Regions from separate parts of the Streptomyces sp. NPDC057623 genome, predicted to be linked through region 1. Evidence: riboswitches for the same ligand, from Rfam matches in the RefSeq annotation. Region 1 holds a riboswitch; the other holds the start of a gene.
What was found. Region 1 has a riboswitch for S-adenosylmethionine ahead of thrC (threonine synthase). Riboswitches for the same ligand answer to the same signal wherever they lie in the genome.

Region 1 (3,404 bases):
GGCCGGTTTCCGGCGTTTACGCGACCTTGCGCGTCGCATACTCGGCGATCTCCACCATCGGCGGCCGCTCCTCCGTGTCCACGGAGTACGTACGCGGCTCGAACCCGTCCTCGCCCCGCTCGAACTGGGTGAGGGAGGGCCGGACCAGGTGTCCGCGGGCCAGCCGCAGCTGGGCCGTGCGGTAGATCGCGGCGGACATCCGGCCGAGCGCCTGCCCGTCCTGGTGCCGGTGCTTGCGCACCCCCACGTCCACCTGGGCCAGCGCGTCCAGGCCCACCAGATGCAGGGCGTCGACCAGCATGCCCAGCTCGACGCCGTACCCGACGGGGAACGGGAGCTGTTCCAGCAGGCCGCGGCGAGCCGCGTACTCGCCACCGAGCGGCTGCACGAAACCGGCCAGCTGGGGCCAGTGCATGTTCAGCAGCGGACGGGCCATGAGTTCGGTGACGCGTCCGCCCTGACCGGCGGCGCCGCCCAGCGGACGGTCGTACATGCCCTTGACCAGATCGACGTCGGGGTCGGTGAGCAGCGGGCCCACGATGCCGGAGACGAAGTCGGAGGAGAACTCCCTCAGGTCGGCGTCGATGAAGCAGACGACGTCCCCGGTCGTGACGAGCAGGGAGCGCCACAGCACCTCGCCCTTGCCGGGCACGGCCGGGATACGCGGCAGGATCGCGTCCCGGTGCACCACGGTCGCGCCCGCCGCGGCGGCCACCTCGGAGGTGCGGTCGGTGGAGCCCGAGTCGACGACGACGATCTCGTCGACCAGCGGCACCTGCCGCATGAGGTCGTGACGGATGACCGCGACGATGTCGCCGACCGTCTCCTCCTCGTCGAGCGCGGGCAGGACGACGGAGACCGACTGGCCCGTACGCTGTTTGGCGGCCAGGATCTGGTGGAGCGGACGATCGGTCGCGGACCAGGAGCGGGTGCTCAGCCAGCGCTCGACTTCTTCCAGCACGTAGGCGGCTCCTTAGCGTGTGATCCATCTCGCGGTTCGGACGACTATCTCAACTGTCCTGGTTGTCGGTTACAGTCTTGAACAACGCGGGTGACCATCGCATGTCCTGACCGGCCCGCCGACCACAACTTCATACCGCTCATCCAGAGGGGCAGAGGGATACGGCCCGATGAAGCCCCGGCAACCCTCCAGCCGGTCTCGTTCACGCGAGGCTCCCGGCTAGGGAAGGTGCCAAATCCGTCTCACGGCGAGATGCGTCGTGAGGAAGATGAGGAGAAAGGGCCTCGCCTCACATGGCTGCGCAGACTGTTGCAAGCACCACCGAATCCACCGTAGACCTCGGCCCCGCCGCGGCGCTTTCCTGCCGTGAGTGCGGCCACCGGGTCCCCCTCGGACCGGTCTTCGCGTGCGAGGAGTGTTTCGGCCCGCTGGAGATCGCCTACGACTTCTCGGCCTACGGCGCCGAGGAGCTCCGCAAGCGGATCGAAGCGGGCCCCGCGAACATCTGGCGCTACGCGCCTCTCCTTCCGGTTCCGGCCGACGTGGCCACCAAGCCGAACATCAACCCCGGCTGGACCCAGCTCGTCAAGGCCGACAACCTCGCGCGTGAGCTGGGCGTCGACGCCGGCAAGCTGTTCATCAAGGACGACTCCGGCAACCCGACGCACTCCTTCAAGGACCGTGTGGTCGCCCAGGCCCTGGAGGCCGCCCGCGCCTTCGGCTTCACCACCCTCTCCTGCTCCTCCACCGGCAACCTCGCCGGTGCGGTGGGCGCCGCGGCCGCCCGGGCCGGCTTCCGCTCCTGCGTGTTCATCCCGCACGACCTGGAGCAGGGCAAGGTCGTCATGGCCGCCGTCTACGGCGGCGAGCTCGTCGGCATCGAGGGCAACTACGACGACGTGAACCGCTTCTGCTCCGAGCTGATCGGCGACCCGGCCGGCGAGGGCTGGGGCTTCGTCAACGTCAACCTGCGGCCGTACTACGCCGAGGGTTCCAAGACCCTGGCGTACGAGATCTGCGAGCAGCTCGGCTGGCAGCTGCCGGACCAGCTGGTCGTGCCGATCGCCTCCGGCTCGCAGCTCACCAAGATCGACAAGGGTCTCCAGGAGCTGATCAAGCTCGGGCTCGTCGAGGACAAGCCGTACAAGATCTTCGGTGCCCAGGCCGAGGGCTGCTCGCCGGTGTCGACGGCGTTCAAGGCCGGCCACGACGTGGTCCGCCCGCAGAAGCCGAACACCATCGCCAAGTCGCTGGCGATCGGAAACCCGGCGGACGGTCCCTACGTCCTGGACATCGCCCGCCGTACCGGCGGTGCGGTGGAGGACGTGACCGACGAGCAGGTCGTCGACGCGATCAAGGTGCTGGCCCGGACCGAGGGCATCTTCGCGGAGACCGCCGGCGGGGTGACCGTGGGTGTGACGAAGAAGCTGATCGAGAACGGGCTGCTCGACCCGGCGAAGACGACGGTCGTCCTCAACACCGGCGACGGTCTCAAGACGCTGGACGCGGTGGCCGGTACGGGGCTCACCGCGACCATTCGTCCCAACCTCGATTCGTTCCGCGAGGCCGGACTCGCCTAGTCGTTCGTCCGCGGGCCGGTGGGGGCCGGTCGCGCCCACGCGGCGGCAGCCGCACATGCAACACAGCCCCGCGCCCCTGAGGGCGACTACCTGACCGGAGGTCACAACGTGAGCGTCAACGTCCGCATCCCCACCATCCTGCGCACCTACACGGGTGGCCAGGCCGAAGTGGCCGCCGAAGGCGGCACCCTCGGTGAGGTCATCGCCGACCTGGAGAAGAACCACACCGGGATCGCCGCCCGGGTGCTGGACGACCAGGGCAAGCTGCGTCGGTTCGTCAACGTGTACGTCAATGACGACGACGTCCGTTTCGAGCAGGGCCTGGAGACCGCGACCCCGGACGGTGCGGGCGTCTCCATCATTCCGGCCGTCGCCGGCGGCTGAGCCTGACCGAATGACCGATCATTACCATCGGTAACCCCGGTCACCGAGAGTTCATCGAATTGCCCCCTCCGTGAGAGAAGCGGAGGGGGCAATTCTGTGTGGTTGAGCGAGGTACAGTTGGGGAACGCGCCGCTGATCTACAGGTCGGCAGCCCTTGAATTCCACCGCGAGCCCGACAAGAAGTAGCCAAAGTGTGCGGGTTTTTTGCGGCTTTTGTTCCCTTTGCCGGGCCCGACTTGACCTGAAGTCAGAGGAATTGTCCCCACATTCCCGACCGGTCGTGCCCGGATTTCTCGTCCGATTGACCTGTTGCAGACGGCAGTTGGGCAGATACATTCAGCCGCGGTCGACGCGTTCCGGCGCACGCCCCCGACCGATGGGGGGTGAGGTCTGACCCGGATCCGCGAAGTGTGGATCTGTGCAAGGGCCAGTAATAGGGGAGTTAGGCATGGCTCAGGGCACCGTCAAGTGGTTCAACG
Region 2 (3,404 bases), on a different contig from region 1:
GGCGTCGGCGAACTCCTGCGCGCCGCGCTCGACACGGGCGTACGGCGCGTCCTGATCGGCTGCGGCGACTCGGGTACGTCCGACGGGGGCGCCGGCGCGCTCCAGGCGCTCGGCGCCCGGCTCCTGGACGCCGACGGCTTCGAACTGCCCCGTGGCGGGCGCGAGTTGACGCGGCTCGCGCGGATCGACCCGTCCGGTCTGGACCCGCGGCTGCGGGACGTCGAGCTGCTCGTCGCCTGCAACCCGTACAACGTGCTGTGCGGCGAGCGCGGCGTGGCCCGGGTCTTCGGCCCGCAGAAGGGGGCGACGCCCGCACAGGTCGAGGACCTCTCGGCGGGCCTGGAGAACTGGGCACACGTCCTCACCCGTGACCTGGGGGCCGTGGGCACCGACCTGCGCCACGGCCCCGGCACCGGTGCGTCCGGCGGTCTGGGCGCGGGGCTCGCCGCGCTGGGCGCCCGTCTGCTCCCCCGCTTCGACGTGCTCCTGGGCCACCTCGACCTGGACGCCCGCCTCGCCCGCGCCGACCTCGTCGTCACCGCCGAGGGCGCACTGGACCACCAGACACCCCGGGGCAAGGTCCCGGCCGAGGTGGCCCGCCGGGCCAAGCTGTACGGCCGCCCGGTGCTCGTGCTGGCGGGCACCCTCGGCGAGGGCGCCCACGAGGTGCCGGGCGTGGACGCGTTCAGTGCGATCCTGCCGGCGCCGATGGCCCTGGCGGAAGCCCTGGTCCGGGCCTCCGAACTCCTCACGGACGCGACCGAACGCGCCCTGCGGATGATCCTGCTGGGCGCCCGGCTACCGGCTCACGCGGAGGTGTCGGGCACGCAACGCCCGTCCTCCGTGCGGTAGTTCCACCGGGCACCGTCCGCCACGAGCTCCTTCACGGCGTTCACGAACCGCTCGACGTGCTCGTCCGGCGTACCGGCCCCGAAGCTCACCCGGATCGCGTTGAGGGACTTCTCGCCGGGAGCGGCGTCCGGGGCACCGCACTCGCCCTGCGTCTGCGGGTCGCTGCCGAGCAGGGTGCGGACCAGGGGGTGGGCGCAGAACAGGCCGTCCCGCACCCCGATGCCGTACTCGGCGGAGAGCGCGGCGGCGAAGTGGGAGCTGTTCCAGCCGTCGACGACGAAGGAGATCACGCCGACGCGCGGGGCGTCGTCGCCGAAGAGGGAGAGGATCCGGACCTCGGGCACCTCGGCGAGGCCCGTGCGCACCTGCTCGATCAGGTACTGCTCCCGGGTGACCAGGCTGTCGAACCCGGCCTCGGCGAGCGCCTTGCAGGCGGAGGCGATGGAGTAGGCGCCGATGACGTTCGGCGAGCCGGCCTCGTGGCGGGCGGCGCTCTCGTGCCACTCGACGTCCACTCCCCCGTCCTCGCGCCGGGTGACCTTGCGGCTGGCGCCGCCGCCCGCGAGGTACGGCTCGGCCTCCCGCAGCCAGTCGGCGCGGCCGGCCAGGACGCCGGAGCCGAACGGGGCGTACAGCTTGTGGCCGGAGAAGGCGACCCAGTCGACGTCCAGGTCCTGGACGCTCACCGGGTGGTGCGGGGCGAGCTGGGCGGCGTCGAGCACGATCCGGGCGCCGTGGGCATGGGCGGCCGCCGCGAGTTCCCGTACGGGCCACAGCTCACCGGTGACGTTCGAGGCGCCGGTGACGCAGACCAGGGCCGGGCCGTGGGGGTCACGGTCGCCGAGGGCGCGCTCCAGGGTCTCGATGGCCTGGCGCGGGGTGCGGGGCGCGTTGAGGTAGGTGACCTGCGCATTCTTCCAGGGCAGCAGGGAGGCGTGGTGCTCGGTCTCGAAGACGAAGACCTGGCAGCCGGCCGGGAGGGCGGCGGCGAGGAGGTTGAGCGAGTCGGTGGTGGACCGGGTGAACACGACCTGGTCGGTGTCCCGGCAGTCGAGGAACTCGGCGACCGTCCTGCGGGCGTTCTCGAACAGGTCGGTGGACAGCTGGGAGAGGTATCCGGCACCGCGGTGGACGCTACCGTAGTACGGCGCGTAGGCGGCGACGTCGTCCCAGACGCGCTGGAGGGCCGGGGCGCTGGCGGCGTAGTCGAGCGCGGCGTAGGTGACCTCGCCGCCGGTCACGAGCGGGACGGTGACATCACGGCCCAGAACGGGCAACGGGGTGCAAACGGACTGGTCGACGGCAGCGGTGGAGACAGACATGGCGAACTCCCGTGAGTGGCATGCGGGTTGAGGGCATGCGGGAAAGAGAAAAAGGGTGTGCGGAGGCGGGGCTCAGCAGCCCTATCGCATTCGCTTGCTCACGGAAGACTCCCTCGAACGACCAGGACCCCTGGTTTCGAGAGGGGCCCGCGCTTGCCGTAGACCTCGCTGCCTACGGCCTGGTCTTCACCCGGGGCACCCCGCCACGGACGGAGGGTTGCCGGACAGTCGGCCGGGGCCTCATGACTGTCACTCATGACCTGGTCCAATATCCTGCCACACGATCTTCGACGCGCAAGGCGCGGTCCAGAATCCGGACTGCGCCCTGCGTCACATCTGGCGGGTTCAGGCGTTGCTGGCCGCCACCCAACGCTCCAGCGTCCGCTTGGCCGCCCCCGAGTCGATCGACTCCGCCGCCCTCGCCATACCGAGCCGGATCTGCTCCGTGAGCGGGGCCCGAGTGGGCTCCAACGCCACCAGCGCCGCCGCCGAGTTGAGCAGTACGGCGTCCCGTACCGGCCCCGGGTCGCCGTCCAGCAGGCGCCGGGCGACCTCCGCGTTGTACGACGCGTCCGCGCCGCGCAGCGCCTCCACGGGCACCAGCTCGATGCCGACGTCGCGCGGGTCGAAGGCCTCCTCGGTCACCTTGCCGTCGCGGACCACCCACACCCGGGAGGTGGCCGTCGTCGTCAGCTCGTCGAGGCCGTCGTCGCCGCGGAACACCAGAGCGGACGAGCCGCGCTCGGCCAGCACGCCGGCGATGAGCCCCGCCATCCGGGTGTCGAAGCAGCCGACCGCCGAGGAGGTGACGCGGGCGGGGTTGGTCAGCGGGCCGAGGAGGTTGAACGAGGTCGGGATGCCCAGGTCCCGCCGTACGCCACCGACGAACCGCATGGAGGGGTGGAACTTGGCGGCGAAGCAGAAGGTGATCCCGGCCTCGTCCACCACCCGCGCCACGCCCTGCGGCGACAGGTCCAGGTTGATGCCGAGCTTCTCCAGCACGTCGGACGAGCCGCTCGCGGACGACGACGCGCGGTTGCCGTGCTTGACCACCTTCGCCCCGGCGCCCGCGATCACGATGGCTGACATCGTCGAGATGTTGACCGTCTTGGCGCGGTCGCCGCCCGTGCCGACGATGTCGACGGCCGGGCCGGGGATGTCCAGCGGCTGGGCGTGGGCGTACATCGCCTCGACGAGGCCGTTGATCTCCTCGACGGTCTCGCCCTTGGC

Region 2: it holds a riboswitch for S-adenosylmethionine, as region 1 does, so the genes downstream of both, ACFU95_RS27375 (aminotransferase class V-fold PLP-dependent enzyme) here and thrC (threonine synthase) in region 1, are expected to answer to the same signal.

What each region holds. Positions count from the first base shown of each region.
Region 1 is NZ_JBHVGZ010000039.1:55,997-59,400, forward strand. Features, by position in the region: gene ACFU95_RS31630 (glucosyl-3-phosphoglycerate synthase) at 17-961, opposite strand; SAM riboswitch class I at 1,098-1,236, shown strand; gene thrC (threonine synthase) at 1,255-2,541, shown strand; gene ACFU95_RS31640 (MoaD/ThiS family protein) at 2,650-2,925, shown strand; gene ACFU95_RS31645 (cold-shock protein) at 3,374-3,404, shown strand, end outside.
Region 2 is NZ_JBHVGZ010000030.1:35,405-38,808, forward strand. Features, by position in the region: gene ACFU95_RS27370 (glycerate kinase) at 1-852, shown strand, start outside; gene ACFU95_RS27375 (aminotransferase class V-fold PLP-dependent enzyme) at 807-2,174, opposite strand; SAM riboswitch class IV at 2,319-2,435, opposite strand; gene trpD (anthranilate phosphoribosyltransferase) at 2,520-3,404, opposite strand, start outside.